Regions from separate parts of the Mesorhizobium sp. M1169 genome, predicted to be linked through region 2. Evidence: riboswitches for the same ligand, from Rfam matches in the RefSeq annotation. Region 2 holds a riboswitch; the other holds the start of a gene.
The links. Region 2 has a riboswitch for thiamine pyrophosphate ahead of thiB (thiamine ABC transporter substrate binding subunit). Riboswitches for the same ligand answer to the same signal wherever they lie in the genome.
Positions count from the first base shown of each region.

Region 1: another riboswitch for thiamine pyrophosphate. It lies ahead of thiC (phosphomethylpyrimidine synthase ThiC); the one in region 2 lies ahead of thiB (thiamine ABC transporter substrate binding subunit).

Region 1 covers NZ_JAMYME010000035.1:15,723-20,762, reverse strand. Annotated here, with positions in the region: gene NKH41_RS26080 (Fic family protein) at 848-2,392, shown strand; TPP riboswitch at 2,574-2,690, shown strand; gene thiC (phosphomethylpyrimidine synthase ThiC) at 2,794-4,629, shown strand; gene thiO (glycine oxidase ThiO) at 4,626-5,040, shown strand, end outside.
Region 2 covers NZ_JAMYME010000004.1:249,485-254,524, forward strand. Annotated here, with positions in the region: gene NKH41_RS06420 (ABC-F family ATP-binding cassette domain-containing protein) at 1-1,715, opposite strand, end outside; gene NKH41_RS06425 (thiamine diphosphokinase) at 1,731-2,375, opposite strand; TPP riboswitch at 2,503-2,617, shown strand; gene thiB (thiamine ABC transporter substrate binding subunit) at 2,661-3,674, shown strand; gene thiP (thiamine/thiamine pyrophosphate ABC transporter permease) at 4,163-5,040, shown strand, end outside.

The DNA.
Region 1 (5,040 bases), on a different contig from region 2:
CTTACGGTCGCTGGTCGTCAAGGCCCAGCGGCCACTAGCTGACAGTCCCCCCGTAGCCAAGCCGCTGGGCCCCTCGACGTGGGGAACGAGCATTGGAGACGATGTCGCGCTTTCCGTTACAGCCCGAAGGCGGGTGACAGATGACCGCGTCAGCCTCTCCACTCCGAGCTACGATTTCACGCATTCGATCAGGCACAGCTCTCTCGGGCACCAAGCATGAGTCAGCTCCCGAATGAGCAGGTGCCGCCCAGTTCGGCTTCGGCCCTTGCGCGCGCAAAGTATTGGGCGAGATCGATCGGCAGTCCGATCGGCAAATTGGGGCAGCGATGGCGAGAATGAATGCCAGGAACTTCCCTTCGGTGCCGCTTCGTCGATCTGTTTGCCGAGAAGACGCGCGCTGCGTGCCGCCCCCCATACCGCAGAGAACTCACTTCAGGTCACACACACACGACGCCACCGAGATCCTGCATCACTTTTCTACTCCGACGCCGCCACGTCACCAAGATCAGTCGCGAGCGTGATCGCGGCTATCAAATCGGGATCGCGCACCGGAGTGCTCTATGAGTGAGCCCCGAACGGCGCGCTCGAGCAATCCGGCTCGACGTAAGGCGGGCCATCCGTGCCGGCCTCGTGACTAAGACGGGCGAATGGCGGTTCCTGGACTCACCTTTTTGGTCTGAAGTCGCTTCCTTGAGCCGGTGGCGGAGTTCTTGCTTGATCGACCTCAGCACTATCTTAGAATCGGTTTTCGGAAAATTTGTCTTGTGGCATCAATTTTCATGGGATAGGATCATTTTTCATAGGTTTTGCCGACTAAACCAAAATTCAATGGAAGGATTCGCGTTTCATGCCTGCGGTGCAACAGCACCAATTTTCAGGTCCTGTTACCGTTTTTCAGGAAATCCGCCTTCCTGAAACGGCGACCCCGGCCGGGTACAGCGCCCTGATCGGAGCCTACAGGCTCGCCGCGCCCTTGCCCCGTAGGTTGTTCGCCACTGGCGAGCATCATCGCATTACCGAACGGGATGGCTGGCGGATCATGACCCCCCGCCATGCCCCAAATCCTACCCTCGAAGGCCACCTGACCTTTGCGCTCAAGTACGAGGGACTGGACCTTGCCGTCCTCAAGCGGCTGTTCCAAGTGACCGGTCCCGCGCCGATCGAGGCGCTGGTCCGTGAAAGCCCGACCGGCAGTTATGCCCGCCGCATCTGGTTTTTATATGAATGGCTGAGGGACGCGCGTATCGATCTGCCGGACGCGGAGGCCGGACGATACATTCCGGTTGTCGATCCCGAGCTGCAGTGGCCCGGACCCGACAAGACCGCTTCGCGCTATCGCGTAAGGGACAATCTCCCCGGCACGCGTGAGTTCTGCCCTCTGGTGTTCCGCACCAAGATTCTCGAAAAATTCATCGGCCTTGAACTACCGCGGCGCGCGGAGGCAATCGTAGCGGACGTGCCGCGCGACCTCCTTGCTCGGACCGCCGCCTTTCTTTTGCTCAAAGACTCGCGATCAAGCTATGCGATCGAGGGCGAGCACCCGCCGCAAGATCGCATCCAGCGCTGGGGCCGCGCCATCGGCGAAGCCGGCCGCTGGCCGATCGATCGCGATGAGCTGCTGCGTCTGCAAAGAATTGTACTTGGTGACGCTCGTTTCGTAAGACTTGGCTTCCGAAAAGAAGGAGGTTTCGTCGGTGAGCATGATCGAGACAACGGTACGCCCTTGCCCCATCACATCAGCGCTCGGCCCGAGGACCTGCCGCGGCTAATCGATGGAATGGCGGCGTTCGATCAGGGCCCCGCGCAAAAGCTTGATGCAGTCGTAGCCGCCGCAATCCTCGCCTTCGGCTTTGTCTATATTCACCCGTTCGAGGACGGAAACGGCCGCATTCACCGCTACCTAATCCACCACGTCCTTGCCATGCGCGGCTTCAATCCGCCGGGAGTGGTCTTTCCCGTCTCGGCCGCGATCCTGGACCAGATCAACGAGTACAGGGGCGTGCTCGAGAGCTATTCGCAGCGCCTTCTGCCGTTGGTGGAATGGGAACCGACGCCGCAATTCAACGTCCGGGTGCTGAATGACACCGGTGATTTCTACCGGTTCTTCGATGCAACCCCGCACGCCGAATTCCTCTATGCTTGCGTTCAGCGGACGATCGAACGGGACCTTCCCGAGGAAACCGCATTTCTGCAGCGCTACGATCAGTTCCGGCAGCAGGTGGACGCCTTTATCGACATGCCCGAGCGGTTGACCGATCTGCTCTTCCGTTTTCTTCACCAGAATGATGGCCATCTATCGAACCGCGCGCGCGAGAAGGAATTCGCCGCGCTGACCAGTGACGAGGCAGGAAGAATCGAGGCGATCTACGCGCAAACCTTTGGTGCCCATTGAAGGTGTGATCATCAGGATCGATTTTTAGTCCGACGCTTTGCGATTCCCTTGTCCTTGCCTTCATCTCCGACGCTTGACTTGTCGCCGAGACATGCACGATTTTTCCGCACGGTCTGACCGGCCGCCGATCAGCCGCGGCCAGAACGCGCTTGACAAACCGGAGCCGTCCCGTCCAACCTCACGCATTCACCAGGGGAGTCCCGGCAAGGGGCTGAGATACTGCTGGCTTTCGCGGCGCAGTGACCCGTTGAACCTGATCCAGTTCATACTGGCGTAGGGACGGTGCAAGCGCTTTGCGGGAGTTCACGCCCGAGGTCCTGTTTCGGCAGGTCGACAGAAGCGTCTTTTCATCCTTCCGGCACAGAACTGGGTCTCCAATGCACGAGCAAAGGAGCCTCAAGATGAATGCCCTCACCCCCGCCGTGTCGACGGGACCGCTGCCTGCCTCACGCAAAATCCACAAGCCCGGTGCCATCCACCCGCAGATCAGGGTGCCGATGCGCGAAATCTCCGTCCATCCGACGGCAGGCGAGCCGCCGGTGACCGCTTACGATCCGTCCGGCCCCTATACCGACCCGACTGTCGAAACCAGCATCGAAAACGGCCTTGCACGGCTTCGCCATGAATGCGTCACCGCGCGCGGCGATGTCGAAGCCTATGACGGCCGCCACGTCCGGCCAGAAGACAATGGGTTTGCGGCGGGCGAGCGCCTAACACCGGAATTTCCAGTCCGCAACCGGCCACTCCGGGCTCAGACCGGCAAGGCGGTGACACAGCTTGCTTATGCGCGCGCTGGCATCATCACGCCCGAAATGGAGTTCGTCGCCATCCGCGAGAACCTTGGTCGCGAGATCCTGCACGGCAAGCTTGAGCGCGACGGCGAGGCCTTCGGCGCGGCGATCCCCGACTTCGTCACGCCTGAATTCGTCCGCCACGAGGTGGCGCGCGGACGCGCGATCATTCCCGCCAACATCAATCATCCCGAGAGCGAACCGATGATCATCGGCCGCAATTTCCTGGTCAAGATCAACGCCAATATCGGTAACTCCGCCGTCACATCGTCGATGGCTGAAGAGGTCGAAAAGATGGTGTGGGCGATCCGCTGGGGCGCCGACACGGTGATGGATCTGTCGACCGGCCGCAACATCCACAACATCCGCGAATGGATCGTCCGCAACTCGCCGGTGCCGATCGGCACGGTGCCGCTCTACCAGGCGCTCGAGAAAGTCGGCGGCATTGCCGAGGATCTTACCTGGGAGGTTTACCGCGACACGCTGATCGAACAGGCCGAACAGGGCGTCGACTATTTCACCATCCACGCCGGCGTGCGGCTGCATTACATCCCGCTGACCGTTAACCGGGTCACGGGTATCGTCTCGCGCGGCGGCTCGATCATGGCAAAATGGTGCCTGCACCATCACCGGGAAAGCTTCCTCTACGAGCACTTTGCGGAGATCTGCGACATCTGCCGCGCTTATGACGTCTCCTTCTCGCTCGGCGACGGCCTTCGTCCCGGCTCGATTGCCGATGCCAACGACGCGGCGCAATTCGCCGAGCTGGAAACGCTCGGCGAGCTGACGCAGATCGCCTGGGCGAAAGATTGCCAGGTGATGATCGAGGGGCCCGGCCACGTGCCGATGCACAAGATCAAGGCGAACATGGACAAGCAGCTCGCCGTCTGTGGCGAGGCGCCGTTCTATACGCTTGGACCGCTGACGACCGACATCGCGCCGGGCTACGACCACATCACTTCCGGCATCGGCGCGGCGATGATCGGCTGGTTCGGAACGGCCATGCTCTGCTACGTCACGCCCAAGGAGCATCTCGGCCTTCCCGACCGCGATGACGTCAAGACCGGCGTGATCACCTACAAGATCGCAGCGCACGCGGCCGACCTGGCGAAGGGCCACCCGGCGGCGAAAGTCAGGGATGACGCCCTTTCCCGCGCGCGCTTCGAGTTCCGCTGGGAGGACCAGTTCAACCTGTCGCTCGACCCCGAAACCGCACGGTCCTTCCACGACCAGACCTTGCCCAAGGAGGCGCACAAGCTGGCGCATTTCTGCTCGATGTGCGGACCGAAATTCTGCTCGATGCGTATCTCTCACGACATCCGCGCCGAGGCACAGAAAGAGGGCATGGCGGCGATGGCGGCGAAATACCGCGAGGGCGGCGATCTCTACGTGCCAGCGGACGAGACCGGCGCACCGCTCACGCCTCAGCCAGGTAAGCCGTCATGAAGGTGCTGATAAAGGGGGCCGGCGTCGCCGGCCTCACCGTCGCCTTCGAACTCGCCGCCCGCGGCGCGACGGTCACGGTCGCCGAGATCCGGCATGGCCTTGGAGGCAATGCGTCGTGGTTCGCCGGCGGCATGCTGGCGCCATGGTGCGAGCGTGAAAGCGCCGAGCAGCCGGTGCTGGACCTTGGACGTGACGCTGCCGACTGGTGGGATGCGGTGCTGCCGGGTCAGGTGACACGGGGCGGAACACTTGTCGTGGCCGCCCCGCGCGATGCCGGCGAGCTCGACCGCCTCGCCAGCCGCACGTCGGGCCATCGGCGTGTCGACGAAGACGAAATTGCGCTCCTGGAGCCCGACTTAGCCGGCCGCTTTCGCCGCGGATTGCTCTTTCCCGATGAGGGCCATCTCGATC
Region 2 (5,040 bases):
GAGGCCGGATCGCGCTCGTAATAGGCCGGATCGGCGATGTTGTTCTCCAGCCGCGAGATCGAGGCCGACACCGCCTCGATCTTCTTGGGCAGCGATTCCAGCGCGAATTTCTGCTTGAACGACAGTTTCTTGGCCGGGCCCTTCGGTGCGGCCGCTTCGTTCCTGCTTGCCGCCGTCGCGTCGCCCGTCTCGGCCTTTGGTCGCGCCTTGCGGTCGTCCAGCCTGGTGCCGCCGCGCTGCGCCAGCATGTCGGAATAGCCGCCGGCATATTCGATCCAGCGGCCGTCACCATCCGGCGCGATGATGCTGGTCACGGTGCGGTCGAGGAAATCGCGATCGTGGCTGACCAGGATCACCGTGCCGGCAAAGCCGGCGACCAATTCCTGCAGCAGCTCCAGCGTCTCCATGTCGAGGTCGTTGGTCGGCTCGTCGAGCACAAGCAGGTTTGCCGGCCGCGCCAAAACGCGGGCGAGGATCAGCCGCGCCCGCTCGCCGCCCGAAAGCTCGCGCACCGGCGTGCGCGCCTGTTCCGGCTTGAACAGGAAGTCTTTCATGTAAGAGACGACGTGGCGCTGCTCGCCATTGATGACGAGGTTCTCGCCGCGCCCGTCGGTGAGATACTGCGCCAATGTCTCCTGCGGGTCGACGGCTTCGCGCTTCTGGTCGAGCGTGGCGATCTCCAGATTTGTGCCGAGCCGCACCGTGCCCGCGTCCGGCTTCAATTCGCCGGTCAGCATCTTCAACAGCGTCGTCTTGCCGGCGCCGTTCGGCCCGACCAGACCGACGCGATCGCCGCGCTGGATTCGGGTCGAGAATCCCTTGACCACGGTCAGATCGCCAAAGGTCTTCTCGATGTTCTTGGCTTCGATCACCAGCTTGCCGGATTCGGCGGCGTCGCTGGCTGTCATCGTCGCCGCACCCTCGGCGCCGCGATGACCACGAAAGCGCTGGCGCATGGTCTGCAACTCACCGAGCCGGCGCATGTTGCGCTTGCGCCGCGCTGTCACGCCATAGCGCAGCCAGTGCTCCTCGCGCACGATCTGGCGACCGAGCTTGTGCTGCTCGCGCTCTTCCTCCTCCAGCACCGTGTCGCGCCATTCCTCGAAATAGCCAAAGCCCTTGTCGAGACGGCGGGTCTGGCCGCGGTCGAGCCAGATTGTGGCGCGTGACACGCGCTCGAGAAAACGGCGGTCATGCGAGATGACGACCAGTGCCGAGGAGGTGCGGGCAAGCTCCTCCTCCAGCCATTCGATGACCGAAAGGTCAAGATGATTGGTCGGCTCATCGAGGAGGAGAATGTCGGGCTCCGGCGCCATGACGCGGGCGAGGGCGGCGCGCCGCGCCTCGCCGCCGGAGAGGTCGTTCGGCCGTTCCTCGCCGGTCAGGCCGAGATGCCCCATCAGATAGGTGGCGCGGTAGGGATCGTCGGCAGGCCCGAGCCCCGCCTCGACATAGGCGCGGACGGTCGCAAAACCGTCCATGTCGGGCATTTGCGGCAAGTAGCGCACGGTTGCCGAGGGCTGGCGGAAGACTTCGCCATCCTGCGGTTCGATCAGCCCGGCGGCGATCTTGAGGAGCGTCGACTTGCCAGAGCCGTTGCGGCCGACCAGGGCAATCTTGTCGCCAGCCGAGGCCGTCAAGGCGGCACCGTCGAGCAACGGCGTGCCGCCAAAGGTCAGCTTTATCCCGTCGAGATTGAGAAGTGGCGGCGCCATATCAGCTTTCTGGGCTCAGCTTTCCGGAAGAGGGTAGGGATGCGCGAGCAGCAGCGCGCGGCCGCTGGCCAGCGCGATTTCGAGCCGGCCATTGACCTCGTTGGAAATGGTCAGCGACGAGCCGAACGCAACCTCGACATGGTCGAGCGGCCATTTGGCGCCGGTGACGCTCAGGCCGGCGAGATCGGAGAAGCCGAGCACCGAAAACAGCGTGCCGTCGGCATAGTCGAAGCCAGTCTTTCCCGGCAGCAAGGGAATGCCTTCCTGTACGCCACTGGTCAAAAGCACTTTCGTCCCGCCTTCCGCCAGCCGGACGCTCAGCGCCAGATGCAGGAAGATGTGGTCGGTACGTTTGCCGCCGAAGGCGCCTGCGAGCACAAGGCTGGTCGCACCGCGTTCGAGCGCGGCGGCGATAGCGAGTTCACCGTCGGTCTTGTCTTTTTCGGCAGGAAACACCTGCCGTGGCACGGCGGCCAGATCCTCCGGCAACTCGGCAGGCACGGAATCGAAATCGCCGACCCAGAGTTCCGGCCTCAGGCCCAGCATACGGGCATGGCCGATGCCGGCGTCGGCGGCGATGACGCGCGAGCCTTCGACCTGGCGGTCGAGCAGCGGCGTGCGGATGAGATCGCCGCCAAGCAGGATGGTGAATGTGCTCATATCTCGTGGCCCTTACCAGCCCTGCCCCGGAAACGGAAGATGAAACGGCAGACGAAACGGAAGGCTGGGCTTTGGATGTCCGGCAAACTTCCGCTTGCGCAGCACTTCGGCCGGGCCTATGTGTCGCAACGCTCTAACGGGGTGCCGGACGCGATCTTCGCGGACCGGCTGAGAGGCAAGACTGCCAACCCGCTGAACCTGATCCGGTTTGTACCGGCGGAGGGATTAGACGTTTCGGACAGCCCGACGCCTCAATTCCTTTCAACGCGAACGAAGGAGGCGCCGATGCGCAGTTTTTTCCACTCTCTTGTCTCAATTGTCCTGCTTGCGGCATCCGCGCTCGCCCTGCCAGGGCAGGCATCGGCACAGGATAGACTGACGGTCTATACCTATGAAAGCTTCACCGCCGATTGGGGTCCGGGACCGGCAGTGAAGAAGGCCTTCGAGGCCGAATGCAGTTGCGTCGTCGAATTCGTCTCGGTCGCCGACGGCGTGGCGCTGCTCAACCGTGTGAAGCTGGAAGGCGCCGCGACCAAGGCCGATATCGTACTTGGCCTCGATACCAACTTAACCGCCGACGCCAAGGCAACCGGCCTGTTTTCGCCGCACGGCGCCGTCTCGGGCGTCAATGTACCGGGCGGCTGGAGCGACGATATTTTCGTGCCGTTCGACTATGGCTATTTCGCCGTCGTCTACGACACCGAAAAACTGAAGAGCCCGCCGAAGAGCCTCAGGGAATTGGTCGAGGGCGATGCCGGAGAGAAGATCGTCATCCAGGATCCGCGCACCTCGACGCCGGGCCTTGGCCTGCTGCTGTGGGTCAAGTCGGTCTATGGCGACAAGGCGCCGGAAGCCTGGGCCAAACTCAAGGCGAAGGTGCTGACGGTAACGCCGGGCTGGAGCGAGGCCTACGGCCTGTTCACCAAGGGCGAGGCGCCGATGGTGCTGTCCTACACGACCTCGCCGGCCTACCACATGGTCGCCGAAAACACCGAGCGCTACCAGGCGGCGTCCTTCGAGGAGGGCGAATATCTGCAGATCGAGGTTGCGGGGATCACCACCAAGGGCGCGAAGAACCCGCTGGCGGAAAAGTTCATTGCCTTCATGACCGGACCGAAATTCCAGGATGTCATTCCCGAAACCAACTGGATGTTCCCGGCCGGCAAAACCGACAAGCCGCTCAACCCGGCGTTCGACAAGCTGGTCAAGCCGACCAAGACCCTGCTGTTCAGCCCGGAAGACGTCGCGGCCAACCGCAAGGCCTGGGTCGATGAGTGGCTTGCGGCGATGAGCAAGTAGGGCTCAAGCCTCGTCGCATGTTTGCGCCAAGCCACCCCCCTCTGGCCTGCCGGCCATCTCCCCCTCAAGGGCACGGCTATCGCAGATGGAACGCCGAGGCTTTCGCTCTACGACGTACCCCCACCCCTAACCCCTCCCCACAAGGGGGAGGGAGACTTCCGTTGGCACTGACCTCGGCAAATTGTCTGCCTTTCGGCGCCAAAAGGGGAAGTAAGGGCATGCGGCAGCGTTCCCTCCCCCTTGTGGGGAGGGTTAGGGTGGGGGTCCAACTTCGTAAGAATCCAAATGCGATAGCCCTGCCCTCAAGGGGGAGATCGGCAGCTTTGTCGCCTCTCCTCGTCCTGCCACTTGTGAGATTGGCGAAGGCGGCTGAGTGCGCAATCTCCCCCCTTGAGGGGGAGATGGCCGGCAGGCCAGAGAGGGGTGGGCTCGGCCTTTGCCAGGTATTTCCTTCGATCAACGCCTGTCGTAGTGTCGGGTAGCACGACATGCGTACGCGTCATCCGGCCGATCCCCGCGTCACTGCCGGCATCGTCGCGCTCGCCGCCATCGCGCTGCTGATCGGCGGTGCATTCGCCGGGCTCGTCGTCGAAGCCACACGCGACCTGTCCGGCGCCGCCTCCGCTTTCGATTCCTATCTCTTGCGCGTCGTCCGTTTCACGCTCTGGCAGGCTCTGCTGTCGACCCTGCTCTCCGTTGCACCGGCGCTGTTCGTCGCGCGCGCCCTGTCGCGGCATCCGCGTTTTTTCGGGCGAGGCTTCATCCTCCAGCTTTTCGCCGTGCCACTGGCGCTGCCGGCCATTGTTGCCGCACTCGGTGTCTTGGCGCTCTATGGCCGCGCCGGCTATTTTGCCGGCACGCTGGGCGCGCTAGGCGGCCAGAGCTGGCCCGGCATCTATGGCCTGTCGGGCATACTCGTTGCCCATGTCTTCTTCAACCTGCCGCTGGCGACGCGGCTGTTCCTGGAGGCGTTGCAGACCGTGCCGGCTAACCAATGGCGGCTGGCGAGCCAGCTTGGCATGGGTGCTGCGCCGGCCTTCCGGCTGATCGAATGGCCGCCGCTGCGTGCGGCCTTGCCGGGCGTTGCCGGGCTCGTTTTCATGCTGTGCATCACCTCCTTCACCATCGTGCTTACGCTCGGCGGCGGGCCGCGCGCGACGACGCTCGAGGTTGCCATCTACCAGGCGCTGCGTTTCGACTTCGACCCGGCGCGGGCGGTGACGCTGACCCTCCTGCAGATTGCCCTGACCTTCGTCGTCGTGCTGGCACTGACGCGGCTTGGCGCCAATATGACCGGCGACGCCAATCTGCCGGTGGCGCCGCGCCGGTATTTTTCAGCCGGTGCGGCCGAGACCGTGCTGAACGC